4 regions of the Mesorhizobium sp. AA23 genome follow, and region 3 is predicted to be linked to each of the others. Evidence: riboswitches for the same ligand, from Rfam matches in the RefSeq annotation. Region 3 holds a riboswitch; each other region holds the start of a gene.
What was found. A riboswitch is a leader RNA that binds a small molecule or an ion and turns the genes downstream of it on or off. The one in region 3 is predicted to bind cobalamin.
Positions count from the first base shown of each region.

Region 1: it holds a riboswitch for cobalamin, as region 3 does, so the genes downstream of both, metE (5-methyltetrahydropteroyltriglutamate--homocysteine S-methyltransferase) here and A9K66_RS14905 (HoxN/HupN/NixA family nickel/cobalt transporter) in region 3, are expected to answer to the same signal.
Region 2: it holds a riboswitch for cobalamin, as region 3 does, so the genes downstream of both, A9K66_RS25650 (DUF1636 family protein) here and A9K66_RS14905 (HoxN/HupN/NixA family nickel/cobalt transporter) in region 3, are expected to answer to the same signal.
Region 4: it holds a riboswitch for cobalamin, as region 3 does, so the genes downstream of both, bluB (5,6-dimethylbenzimidazole synthase) here and A9K66_RS14905 (HoxN/HupN/NixA family nickel/cobalt transporter) in region 3, are expected to answer to the same signal.

Region 1 is NZ_LYTP01000007.1:11-3,380, reverse strand. Features, by position in the region: partial or broken gene metE (5-methyltetrahydropteroyltriglutamate--homocysteine S-methyltransferase) at 1-1,969, opposite strand, end outside; cobalamin riboswitch at 2,058-2,258, opposite strand; partial or broken gene A9K66_RS29190 (cytochrome) at 2,529-2,724, opposite strand.
Region 2 is NZ_LYTP01000031.1:4,385-7,754, forward strand. Features, by position in the region: gene cobN (cobaltochelatase subunit CobN) at 1-141, opposite strand, end outside; gene cobW (cobalamin biosynthesis protein CobW) at 159-1,196, opposite strand; gene A9K66_RS25650 (DUF1636 family protein) at 1,198-1,626, opposite strand; cobalamin riboswitch at 1,665-1,863, opposite strand; gene A9K66_RS25655 (winged helix-turn-helix domain-containing protein) at 1,893-3,092, opposite strand.
Region 3 is NZ_LYTP01000013.1:1,395-4,764, forward strand. Features, by position in the region: gene A9K66_RS14895 (hypothetical protein) at 415-1,140, shown strand; gene A9K66_RS14900 (DOPA 4,5-dioxygenase family protein) at 1,379-1,786, shown strand; cobalamin riboswitch at 1,868-2,059, shown strand; gene A9K66_RS14905 (HoxN/HupN/NixA family nickel/cobalt transporter) at 2,149-3,216, shown strand.
Region 4 is NZ_LYTP01000028.1:397,185-400,554, forward strand. Features, by position in the region: gene A9K66_RS21645 (aminotransferase class V-fold PLP-dependent enzyme) at 1-887, opposite strand, end outside; gene bluB (5,6-dimethylbenzimidazole synthase) at 1,235-1,966, opposite strand; cobalamin riboswitch at 2,009-2,187, opposite strand; gene A9K66_RS21655 (histone deacetylase family protein) at 2,302-3,228, shown strand; gene A9K66_RS21660 (exodeoxyribonuclease VII small subunit) at 3,232-3,370, shown strand, end outside.

The sequences.
Region 1 (3,370 bases), on a different contig from region 3:
GTTGAAGCCAGCCGGAAGCATTCGACGGCCCAGTCGAGATAGGCCTCCCAGTCGGCCGCGCGCAGCGGCAAGCCCTCCCGCAGTGCGGCTTCGTCGATCTGGATCATCTTGGCGCCGGCCTTTTCGAGGTCGCTCACTTCATCGCGAATGGCAAGCGCGACCTGGCGGCAGACGGCTGAGCGCGGAAGGTCGTCTCGGACGAAGGACCAGTTGAGGATCGTCACCGGGCCGGTAAGCATGCCCTTCACTGGCTTATGCGTTAGCGACTGGGCATATCGCCACCAATTTAGTGTCATCGGATTTTGTCGCGACACATCTCCAATGATGATCGGGGGTCGCACAAAGCGCGAGCCATAGCTCTGCACCCATCCGTGTTGCGTGAAGGCGAAGCCGCAGAGCTGCTCGGCGAAATACTGTACCATATCGTTGCGCTCGAATTCGCCGTGGACCAGCACGTCGAGTCCAATCTCTTCTTGCCAGCGAACGGGGCTTTTATCTCTTTCTTCAGGAACGCTTCATAGTCGATGTAACTCAGCTGGCCTTTGGCATGAGCTGCCCGCGCCTTGCGAATCTCGGCTGTTTGCGGGAAGGAGCCGATCGTCGTGGTGGGGAAGGAGGGCAAGCCAAACGCGTCGGCCTGAAGCTTGGAGCGGACGGCAAATGCGCTCTTCCGGCGCGTCATGCCGACCTTGATGCTGGCGATCCGGCCTTCGACGAGCGGATCATTCACCTTCGCGGATGTCGCGCGAACGGCGGCAGCCTCAGCCGACGCCTCCAGTTCGGCGGCAACTGCGTCCCGGCCTTCGGCCAGGGCACGGGCGAGCACGACCAGCTCGTCGGTCTTTTGCGCTGCGAAGGCGAGCCACGACCTCACATCCGCATCGAGTGCCGTCTCCATGTCCAGGTCGATCGGCACATGCAGCATCGAGCAGGACGGGGCAATCTCCACCCGCTCCAGCGGCCAACCGGCGACGATCGACTTGATACGGTCAAGTATGGCAGGCAGGTTCGCGCGCCAGACGTTGCGGCCGTCGATCAGCCCGAGCGAGAGCACAAGTTCCTTCCGCGCGAGCCGGCCGATGGCCTCCAACTGCTCTGGAGCGCGCACGAGATCCACGTGCAGTCCCGCCACGGGAAGAGAAATTGCTGTCTCGAGATTGTCTCCCAGCGATCCGAAATAGGTAGCGACCATGATCTTCAACTCGGGTGCTGCTTTCGACAGCCGGGAGTAGGCGAATTGGAGCGCATCCCGTTCGTTGGGAATCAGATCGAGCACGAGCGCCGGCTCATCGATCTGCACCCAATCGGCTCCCGCGAGCTTTAGCCTCTGCAGGAGCTCCTCGTAGACAGGCAGCAGCCGTGGCAGGAGCGCGATAGGGTTGAAACCTTCCCCAGGTGACTTCGCCAACTTGAGAAAGGTAACCGGTCCAAGCAGGACCGGGCGGGTGTGGATGCCGAGCGCCTTGGCCTCGAGGAAATGATCCACCGGTTTCGCCGACGAGAGGGCAAAGCTCTGATCGTCCGTGAGTTCCGGCACAATGTAGTGGTAGTTGGTGTCGAACCATTTGGTCATTTCCATCGCGGCAAGCCCATGCCCATTGGCCGCATGCTCGTCACCGGCATGTCCACAATCCGCGGCCTGACCTTGATTGCCGCGCGCCATGGCGAAATAGATATCGAGTGGGACCTCGCCGCCAGTCCAGGCGTATCGTGCCGGCACGGCGCCGACCATGGCGACTGTGTCGAGCACATGGTCATAAAGTGAGAAATCGTTGGACGGGATTTTCGACACGCCGCGATCGTGCTGCTCCCTCCAGCTAGCGGCACGCAGCGTCTTCGCCGTCGCGAGCAAGTCGGCAGCAGGAGATTTTCCGGACCAGTAGTTTTCAAGCGCGAATTTGAGTTCCCGCCGTCGACCGATACGCGGCACGCCGAGCGTTGCTACAGGAATTCGTTGAGAGACAGTCATGCCATACCCCGATGGTTGGGGCGGGGGACAAGGAACGCGGGTTAGGCGGCACGAAGCCGAGTCACCGCGACCACCAGACACCCCGTCCGTGGACGTTGTTCGTCGTGGCAGGTCTCCTGGCTCGCGGGTCAAAGCCTCTGCCCGTCTTCCCGAGGCCATTCGCCTCAGTGACATCAATGGGCTTGGCTCGCCGCTAACAGTTGCGGGGGCAGCGCCGGCATCGCACCGGCTTCCCTCTTAGCTCCGCCACGGCAGTGCCGCGCGGAGAACCATGACATGCGCACAATCACAGCCGCTTCGCTCCCTGTCAATGCCACATAACGAGATGTTTATGTGATTATGCGAATAGCGCCTTGCGCTGGTCGGTCTCTTTGGCCCAAGCCGCATACGATGCGGCTTCTCATCAGTGCAGGCTCGGAGAGGTCCTTGCCCCCATCGGCGACGCCGGACCAGATCGAGGTCCCCAGGCTCAAAGTGTAAGTCGGTCCAGTTCGTCACGGTCCGCCGGGAATTCCAGTAGTTGTTCCCGCTCGGCTTCGCTGAGCGTGGTTGCGCATTCGCCCACCGACGCGCCGATGACCATGACCGGAAGCGGAAAGGCGAGGTGGCGCCGCAGGTAGGCGGGCTGGGGCTGGGCCGCCAGCGTCTTGAACAACTGCGTGCCGATGGCCTCGACCCGCTGCGCGAGCAGCTTCACCCCGCGGGTTGTTGAAGGCCCGCGCCACGATCGTGCGTAACCGGTCATGCTCGCCACCCGCGCGCGACCAGTCACCCCGGTGAACCTGCTAGGCACCGCGTTGACGTAACCCGAATCCTCAGTGATCACCCCCAATGCCCGCAGGCGGAGCTGCCAGGGGCGCGGCCATTCAATCGAGGCACCCTCCTGCGTGCCGCAAGGATTTCCGGAAGGTCTGCCGCGACGGCTTGCCGGCCTACCAGCAACAGGACGATGGCCGCTGTGACTCCGCGCGATAGGTTCATTCGCTTGTTGCGATAATGTTGTTTCCTTCATCGTTCGAAACCACTGAGAATAGTTCTGCTGTGTTGATGGTATTTCAGAGAACTGGCGCATTATCCGCAAATGTTGCACGAGTTGTTTGCAGAACTCTCGCGGATTAACGACCTGTACTCGCTTCTTCGAAGTTCGCCCTTGTGGAGCTGTCGGTCGTTAATTAACGCTATCGGGCGTGCCAGCCGATTGCGCTGCCAAGGAAATCGTCGCCCAAGGTAATGAATACGGCGAGCTCGGGATGTGCTTGCCGTAGCTGTGCCCGCCTGCGCTGGTCCCATAGAAGTAAGCGGGATAGGCACCGTGTTAACGTGGCCCGAATATGGCCCCGAGGCGCGCAGGCGGAACTGCCCAGAGCTTGGCCCTTAGATTGGTGTCGTAGACGGGCACGG
Region 2 (3,370 bases), on a different contig from region 3:
GTCGGCCTTCCAGGCAGCGGCGAGGCCGGCGAGATCGCTGTCGGTGAAGGACAGGGCCACGACATCCGCAGGCGTCTGCCTGAGGTCGATCGGCTCGGCGAGATCGTCGAGCGAGGCGGATGTCGTGGTGAGGATGTGCATCGCGGTTCGGTCTTGCCTCAGCCGGCGAGGATACGCTCGATCGCCGGGCGGTTCAGCCCCTTGAGGCCGATGACGACGAGCCGCGATCGGCGGTCGTCGTCCGGCGTCCAGGCGCGGTCGTAATAGTGGTTGACGCGCGGGCCGACGGCCTGGAGCAGCAGCCGCATCGGCTTGCCACCCACCTCGACAAAGCCTTTGACGCGCAGAACGTTTTCCTGCTCGGCGGCGAGAGCGACGCGCTTTGCCAGCTCATCCGGACTGGCGATGGACGGGATATCGAGGACGAAGGAGTCGAAATCGTCATGCTCATGGTCGAGCTCGTCATCGTGATGGGTCTTGCGGTTCTCGATGTCGTCCTCGACGGCGAGGCCAAGACCGAGCAGCACCGACGGGTCGACCTTGCCCTGTGCGGTCGGCACGACCTTGACCGCGCGCGCCACGTGCTCGCCGATGACGGCATTGGCGCGCTCCGAGCCGGCCGCGTCCATCAGATCGCTCTTCGACAGGATGATGAGGTCGGCGCAAGCGATCTGGTCCTGGAACACCTCTTCGACCGGATCATCGTGGTCGAGCGAGTCGTCGGCGGCGCGCTGCGCCTGCAAGGCGTCTAGGTCGGAGGCGACGCGGCCGTCGGCCAGCGCCGGACCGTCGACCACGGCGATGACGCCATCGACCGTGACGCGGCTCTTCACCGTCGGCCACTGGAAGGCCTGGACGAGCGGCTTCGGCAAAGCGAGGCCGGAGGTTTCGATCAGGATGTGGTCGACCTTCGGCGTGCGCGACAGGATCCGGTCGAGCGCCGGCACGAAATCGTCGGCGACGGTGCAGCAGATGCAGCCATTGGCGAGCTCGACGATATTTTCCTCTGGGCAGGTGTCGATGCCGCAGCCTTTCAGGATCTCACCGTCGATGCCGACATCGCCGAATTCGTTAACGATGATCGCCAGCCGCTTGCCCTTGGCGTTTTCGAGCAGGTTGCGGATCAGCGTGGTCTTGCCGGCGCCGAGAAAGCCGGTGACGACAGTGCAGGGAACACGGGAGAGGGATGCGGTCATGTCAGTCCTTCAGCAGGTCGAGGGGAGGGAGGCGGGCAACCAGGCCGCGCTTGAGGGAATCGGGCCGGCCTCGCCAGGGGATGAGGCCGTCGGTCGAGGTGGCAAAGAGCTTTGCGCCGGTGACGAGGTCGGCCCCGCTGGTCGTTTCCAGGTCACCGAAGACATAGCTCCAGCAGCCGTCGCGCAGCAGCGCCGCGCTCAGGCGGCGTTTGCAATTGCCGAGACACTCGACGGTGCGGATGCGGATTTTCTCGTCCGGCGCGGCGCGGCGCGCGTCTTCGGCAAGGAGGGCGCCGGCGCGCGGATGCGCGTCCGAACCGGTCTCATCGCGGCAGGAGGAGCAGACGATGACGGTCACTTCCGATAGCGCGTCGCGGGGTTCGGACGAAATGTCCGCGGTACTAGCCGGAAAACTGACGTTGCAATCCAAAACCAGGCTCCTTGCCCGGAAAACCCGCCGAGCGATCGGATTCTCATGTCTCAGACGGCAGGTCTCCTGGCTCGCGGGTCGTCGCCTTACGCCGCCTTCCCGGGAACATCCCAGTGGTTTTCGGCTGAGGCTCGTCGCTCACAGTTGCGGGGACAGCCGCGGATTTGGGTTTTCCCGCACCGCATTCCCTCTGGCTCCTCCCCTTGCCGGGAGGAGACCGTCTGCGGCGGATTTAGGCTTAGAGGTGCTGGCATGTCAACGCGCGGCTACGACACCGAAATGTCGGTCAACGCCGGCCCAAGGTCGCCGGCCGGCGTCACCTCGATGGTTTCCAAGCCGAGCCATGCCTGCATCTGTTTCAACTCACCGAAGAGCTGTGCGGCCGTTTCGGCGGGAGCGCCGGCTTCGGCAAAAGCCGCATGGACGCGCAGCACGCCGGCCGGCCGGTCAGCTCTCAAATCGACCCGGGCAACGATCCGGTCGCCGAGCAGGAAAGGCAGCACGTAGTAGCCGTACTGGCGCTTCTCGGCCGGCGTGTAGATCTCGATGCGGTAGCGGAAGCCGAAGAGTTTTTCCGTCCGGGTGCGTTCGAATACCACCGGATCGAAGGGCGCGAGCAGGGCGCGGGCCTCGATGCGGCGCGGAAAGCGGGCGTCCTTGTGGAGATAGGCGGGCTTGTCCCAGCCTTCGACCTTCACCGGCAGCAGTTCGCCCATCTCGACCAGTTCCTCGATTCTGGCTCTCGTATCGCCAGGCGCCAGGCGGAAATAGTCACGCAGATCGCCATAGGTGGCGATGCCATGGGCGCGGGCGGAAATGCGCAGCAATTGGCGATGCGCGTCCTCGACCGAGGGCACCGGCAGGTCGAGGATGGCCGGCGGCAGAACCCGCTCGGGCAGGTCGTAATAGCGCTCGAATCCTCGCCGGTAGGCGGTGGTGATGCGCCCGGCCCAGAACAGCCATTCGAAAGCGTGCTTGGCCTCGCTCCAGCCCCACCATCCGCCATTGCCCTTGTGGCCTTCGATGTCGGAGGCGGCGATCGGCCCGCGTTCCGCGACTTGCCCGTAGATCTCCTCGATCATCGCCTTGCGCTCGCGGCCCCATTTGGCGAGGCCGAGATACATTTCCTCGCCTTTCTCGGCCCGCTGCATGCGCCAGCGCATCAACGGATAGGTCTCGACGGGCAGGAAGGAAGCCTCATGGGCCCAGTATTCGAAGACGGTTCGCTTGCGCGTGACGGCCGCGTTGTCGAGCAGCGCAAGGGGGTAGGGGCCGAGGCGCGAGTAGAGCGGCATATAGTGGGCGCGCACCACGGCGCTGACGGAATCGATCTGCAGCAGGCCAGTTCGGGAAAGCACACGGGCGAGATGGCGACGATCGGGCGTGCCGGCCGGCCGCGCATCGGTAAAACCCTGCGCGCCGAGCGCAATGCGCCTTGCTGCGGCGAGCGAGATCTTTTCTTTCATCCAGCTACCTTGCCCTGATCCTTTGCCGGGATTTCCAGTCGGTGATTCCGGCCATGCTAACAGGCAAATGGCGGGAGATATGTCAGGATAGAAAAGTGGAGTGAAACATGAAGGAAATCAAACAGGAGCGGATCGGACCAGTTTCTTCCGATATGGCGTCCAGGGCCGGATTTTGAACAAGGTTTGACTTGCGTCGCCGAAACCGCTGCGCTAACCCTCGCCGCGTCGCAGCATAGGCCACCTAAAACGGTTCAGCGGGTTAAACTGTCACGCTTCCG
Region 3 (3,370 bases):
GGGGAGAATTGGCCCGGCGAAGCCGAGACGGCCATTTCGACGAGAGCCCGGCGTCGGCATCAGCAACCGGCGCTGGCACGGTGGTGTCCTTGTTCTGTTGCATTTTAGTTGAAACTAATTTGAAAGTTACCCGTTAGCAGCGCGTAGGCGAGCTCAAACTTGCCCTGCTGTCGACAGCTAAGTTGAAAGGAGAAGTCCTAAGCCTTTTTCAGTGCTTGGCGTTGCCGAGACCGCTTTTCTATCATTCGTCTTTCGAGCGGCCTCCAGCCGCGCCTGTCACCGAGGCCGATGCCTGGCAGGGCGAGAAGTAGCCATCGCTCGGCGCATTCGCGCGACGAAGGCTTCGCAGACCGCTGTCGAGCGGACGCTCGATGAGGAGCCACACAAGGTTGGCCTTGGAACAAAGGTCTGGCCATGAAAAAATACCTAGCAGCCGCGCTGGCGATCGCCATCCCGATCGGGCCTGCTTCGGCGCTTGACGTCGGCGTCGGCGGCAAGGTCGGCGGCATCGGCGTGGGCGCCGGATTGGGCGCCGGTTCGCAAGGCGTGTCGGCGGGCGTGGGCGCCAGTGCCGACGGTGTCGGCGGCGCAAACGTCGGCGCATCGACCGGCGGCGGATCGCTCGGCGTCAATGCCGGCGGCAATCTGGGCAGCACCAGTACAGGCGTGTCGACAAGCGTGGGCGCCGCCGCCGCGGGCGACGATCCTTCCGCCGTCAGCGGATCGGCTGCCTCTGCGCAGAACCCGGCCGCGGTGCCGACAGCCCCTGCTTTGGCCAAAAGCGCGACGCAGACCATTGTGCTGCCTCCAGTGCTGAGGCCCTCCAGATCCGCCGGCGGCGACCTCCGGCGGGTCACCAAAGGCTATCGCATCGCGCCGCTGTCACCTCCGAAGGCGATATCCGGCACGCCGGCCGCCGTAGTGCGCGCCTGTCGCGCCGCGATCGCGGCGGCCGCCAAGCCCCTCGGCGCCGTGCGTGTTTACACGGTCAGCGCCGGCCCCTTGCGTCAACGCCGAAGCGGGCTCAACGCGCCGATCGAGGTGCGCATAGACTATGACGGGCGAGGCGGCATCGAAGTGAGGCAGGCGAAAGTCGGCTGTCGCCTAAATGCGAAGGGCGCGGTCACCGCGGTGATTTAGGCAAAGGCACAACGGCCGTTGCCATCCTTCCTGCCGGTTGCAACCTCGGCGGTTGGCATTTCCCGCCCCACAAGGTGGGGAAGAGGTGGCTCGGCGCAGCCGAGGCGGAGCGGGGGAGCGCCATATCCGATAACCCTGCCGACCGCAGGCGCGGACCTCAGCCGGCTGCAGACAAGGCGCCCGCGCTTCGGCTAGAGTTCCGCCGGGCGCAAAAAAATCATCGAAGGGGAGCATCGCGATGAACGAAGTCAGGCCAATCGCCGAGATCGCCAGCTATCACGCCCATATCTACTACGGCGGGGAGGCCGAGCGGCAGCACGCCGAATGGCTTCGCCAGCGCATCGCAGAGCGTTTCCGCGTGCGCCTGGGCAATTGGCGCGACGAGCCAGTCGGCCCGCACAAGCAAGCCATGTACCAGGTCTCCTTCGCCACCGAGATCTTTGCCACGCTGGTTCCCTGGCTGATGCTGAACCATGGCGGCCTAAGCATCCTCATCCATCCGAACACCACCAACCCCAAGCGCGACCACCTTATCGACCCGATCTGGATCGGCCAGGCGCTGCCGGTGAAGGGCGACGTGCTTGGCGAAGAGGACGAGGCGGAAGAGGCGCTGGAGGTGAATACCGAGCCGACGCTGGGGGTGTGAGGGGGGGCGCAGCCCTCTCGTCACGATGGCGTGAGAGGCCGCTGGCCGTCGGAGTTGTTAATTGACTGGCCAATCGCGGTGTGGCGAATTCGCGCCGATGGTTCCCTTCGGGGATCAAAAGGGAACGCGGTGCGGAGAAATCCAAAGCCGTGGCTGCCCCCGCAACTGTAAGCGGCGTGCCGGTTTCACGATGCCACTGGCTGCATGGGCCGGGAAGGCGAAAGCGGCGGGAATCCGCGAGCCAGGAGACCTGCCATCATGGACGTCAAAGCAGAACATCGGACGGGGTGATCCGGTGTGCGCGCCTGGCCGGAGGGCGGGGCGAGTTCCCTGCGATGACAGGCAACGTCAAAGGCAGAACCATGCTGATCCAACTATCGAAAATGCTGAACAAAACCGCGCCGGACCTGAAGGCCAGGCTGATTACAATCTACGGGGCGCTCGCCATTCTCAACGTCGGGGCGTGGCTGTGGGCTTTCGTCGCCTTCCACGACAAGCCGACATTGCTTGGCGTCGCTCTCGTCATTTATGGCCTCGGCTTGCGCCATGCCGTCGATGCCGACCACATAGCGGCCATCGACAATGTCACGCGCAAGCTGATGCAGAACGGCAAACGGCCGGTCTCCGTCGGTTTCTTTTTCGCACTCGGCCATTCGACGATCGTCGTCATCGTCGCTGCGGCTATCGCGGCGGCAACGTCCCTGCTCGGCCGTTTCCAGAGCCTTCAGGAGATTGGCGGCACGATCAGTACCGGCATTTCCGCACTCTTCCTGCTCGCCATCGCGGCGATGAACATCGTCATCTTCTTGTCGATCTACAGAAGCTATCGGCGGGTGCGGGCCAGTGGGGCGTTTGTCGAGGAGGATCTGGACCTGCTGCTCAACAATCGCGGCTTCCTGGCCCGCGTCTTCCGCCCGATGTTCCGGCTGGTGTCGCAGAGCTGGCACATGTTCCCACTTGGTTTCCTCTTCGGCCTTGGCTTCGACACCGCGACCGAAGTCGCCATGTTCGGCGTGTCCGCGGCACAAGCGGCCAAGGGCGTGCCGTTCGAAGCCATTCTGGTCTTCCCGGTGCTTTTCGCGGCCGGTATGTCACTGGTCGACACGACCGATGGTGTGATGATGCTCGGCGCCTATGAGTGGGCCTTTGTCAAGCCGATCCGCAAACTGTACTACAACATGACGATCACCCTGGTGTCGGTCCTTGTCGCAGTACTGATCGGCGGCATCGAGGCGCTCGGCCTGATCGGTGGCAAGCTCGGTCTGTCGGGCGGCTTCTGGAACGGCGTCGGCACGCTCAACGACAATTTCAACAATCTGGGCTTCGCCATTATCGGCATCTTCATCGCCGCCTGGGCGATCTCCTACCTCGTCTACAAGGCCAAGGGGCTGGATGATGTGGAGAGCGCATCCGCAGCAAAGAATTCATAAACCGCCGGCTGCGGCTGGCTGCAGCAGACCAGCCGCATCTCTCTGCCATCAGACGCCGGCGGGCTGCCAGCCTGCCTCCTTGAATGCCTCGGCATCGGGAAGCCGATGACGGCAGCGGTGCTCGCCTTGACATTTTTGTTCCTATTTTGTTCAC
Region 4 (3,370 bases), on a different contig from region 3:
CGTTCCGCGCCGATCGCCTTGTGGAATTGAATTGCGGGCGCGATTCCTGCCTGGACAGCGGAATTGTAGGTGCCGAGATTCCAATGGTCGAACCTGTCTATGTGCACCGCGGGCTGGTCGAAAGGTGCAAGCAATGGCCAGGTGGTATCGATCCGGCGTTCGCTGACGACCAGCATCCCGTTGCCGATAGGAGCACCGAGCCACTTGTGCAGGCTGGTGACAAAAAAATCGCAATCGAGTTCGCGGAAGCTGACAGGCATCTGAGCAAAAGTCTGGGCACCGTCGACGACAGTCATGATGTCGCGCTCCCGCGCGATTTCGCAGAGCCGGTTCACCGGCAGGACACGCCCGTTCCAGTGGTACATGTGAGTCAGCTGCAGGACGCGGGTACGCGGGGTCATCGCCTGAACATAGGATTCGATGATGTCGTCGTCGCTGTCCATGAGGTCGAATGTGCAGTTTACAACCTCGATGCCCTCGCGCTGTTGCCGCTGCAGCCAGCCCGCACGAACGCTGGGGTAGTCCCAAGGCGAGATCAGCACTTGATCGCCCTTAGTCACCGGTATTCCGAAGATCGCTGTCGAAAGACCCTCCGACGAATTCCGGTTCAGCGCGATCTCTCCGGGGCTGCAATCGATCAGTTCCGCCAGCTCGCGTTTGATATGAGGAAGTGCTGTGTCGAGCTTGCTCCACATATTGTAGTCGGGATTGCGACTGATGAAGCGGTAGGCGTCAACCGTCGCTTCCTCGACAACAGTCGGTGGGGGACTGACCGCGGCGTTGTTCAAGTTGAGGAGTGGTTCTTGCGGGGGGTATTTTGCGCGGATGCGCTCCCATTCCGCTTCGTCCTCATGTTCGGCGGACCGATCTATTGCAAAAAAATTCATGGGAACGCGCCGGGTCTCATCTGTGGCCCGACAATAAGCGCCGTAGCCCAGCTCAATCTGCCTATTCACATGAGAAGACAGAATTTAATTGCGAACGCCGGTGAATTCGCGAGACGTTGAAGCCCGAGAACGACATCGCTTGGCACAGGGTTAGCCGTGAGGAAGCGAGTGCGGAGATCCGGCCCAATCACGCCAAGAAGAACCGTCACGTTGTCAAGCGATGCGCGAACAATCCCCGGTTTCTGAGAGCGGGCAACGACGGTCAGGCCTGCCAATGCGCCATTGCGCAAACGCGAAGCGCGATGGCGCGTTGCGGTTGGTGCGGGTCTATGGAACGCCGAGCGGTTCTAAGGCTTCAATCGTTCTCCGAGACGAGCGATCGCCGATTTGAGCGGCGCCTCGCCGGCGCCGCAAAAGGTCTCGCTCATCACCAGCTCGGGCAGCGGCAGGCGCTTGCCCCAGCCATGCGCTTCGAGGTCGGGCCTTGGCGCGAATTCCGAGACGCGGCCGACGCAGAGATAGGCGATCGGCGTGACGTGCTCGGGGATCGACAGCAGTCGCTTCAGCGCTTCGGGCTCGATGATGCTCACCCAGCCAACCCCGACGCCTTCCGCCCGCGCCGCGAGCCAGAAATTCTGCACCGCGCAGACGGTGCTGTAGAGGTCCATCTCCGGATTGTGCCAGCGCCCGAGCGGCGAGTTCTTCGAGCGCTGGCGGTCGCAGGTGATGCAGAGGTTGAGCGCGCTTTCGCAGATGCCCTCGAGCTTCAGCTTGCGGTAGAGCGCCCGCCGCTCCACCTCGATCGCCGGCAGTTCCTGTTCGCGCGCGGCGAGGAAAAGGTCGCGCACCTGCCGCCGCCTTGTGGCGTCCCGGATGATGATGAAGTTCCAGGGCTGCATGTAGCCGACCGACGGCGCGTGGTGTGCCGCGGTGAGCAGCCGCGCCAAAACGCCGTCGTCGAGATCGTCGGTAAGGAAATGGCTGCGCACGTCGCGCCGGGTGAACATGGCCCGGTAGACGGCGTCGCGCGCCAATTGGTCAAAGTCATCGCCGCCGGCGGCGGCTGTTCGTGCCTGCATCGCTTGTCCCCTTGCGATAAGCAGTCCTCCGCCTGACCATGCGGATGACCATGTCTGCCGGGCCGGTCTTCTGGCTCGGGATCGACCCGCATCCGGCGCCTTCCCGTCTGGGACAGTGGCGTTTGCCGGCGCGGTCCCCCTCACAGCGTTGGGCACGCCACGGATTTCAACCGTGTTCCCGATTCTCCCGCGTTGCGGGCACCAGGCAGCGACGCGACCTTATCGCGAAGCCGAGGCCGGGCCAATGCCGCCAGCGACACGATTGGGCGCGATTTCCCCAATCATTCGGCGCTGAAACATGGCTATCCGTGCGACAGGTGCCTAGATTAGGCGCCATGACCACTCGTCTTTACACTCATCCGGTATTCCTGGAACACCTCACGCCGGCCGGCCACCCCGAGCGGCCCGACCGTTTGCGCGCCATCGAGCGCGTGCTCGACGACGAGGCTTTTTCGGCCCTCGACCGCGTCGAGGCGCCGGAAGGCGACGAGGCGACTATCCTTTACGCGCATCCGGAGGATTTCGTCGGCCGTGTCCGCGCTGCGATTCCCGAGACGGGGATCGTCTCGATCGATGCCGACACCAGCGCCAGCCCGAAAAGCTGGCAGGCCGCGGTGACGGCGATCGGCGCGGCGAACGCCGCCGTCGACGATGTGTTCGAGGGCCGTGCCGCCAATGTCTTCGTTGCCGCGCGTCCGCCCGGCCATCACGCCGAAAAAGCGACCGCGATGGGCTTTTGCCTGTTCAACACCGCGGCGATCGCCGCCCGTTATGCGCAGGAGAAGCATCTGGCCGAGCGCGTCGCCATCGTCGATTGGGATGTGCATCACGGCAACGGCACGCAGGACATTTTCTGGGACGATCCGTCGGTGCTCTATTGCTCGACCCACCAGATGCCGCTTTATCCGGGCACCGGTGCCAAGAGCGAGACCGGCGCCGGCAACATCGTCAACGCGCCGCTTGCGCCGAGCACCGGCAGCGACACGTTCCGCGACGCCTTCCTGTCGCGCGTGCTGCCGTCGATCGACGCCTTCCAGCCGGATCTGATCATCATTTCCGCCGGTTTCGATGCGCACCATCGCGATCCGCTGGCCGCGATCAACCTGACCGAGGATGATTTCGACTGGGCGACCGGCCAGCTGATGGAGCGCGCCGGGCGCCACAGCGGCAACCGGCTCGTCAGCCTGCTGGAGGGCGGTTACGATCTGCAAGGATTGGCATTTTCGGTCGCCGCCCATGTCGGGCGGCTGATGAAGGGATGAATGATGGCTGATGAAGCTAACCAAGACGTCAAGGTGATGAGCTTCGAACAGGCGCTCGACGCGCTGGAGAAGATCGTCGATGATCTGGAGCGCGGCGACGTTCCGCTCGACCAGTCGATCAAGATCTACGAGCGCGGCGAGG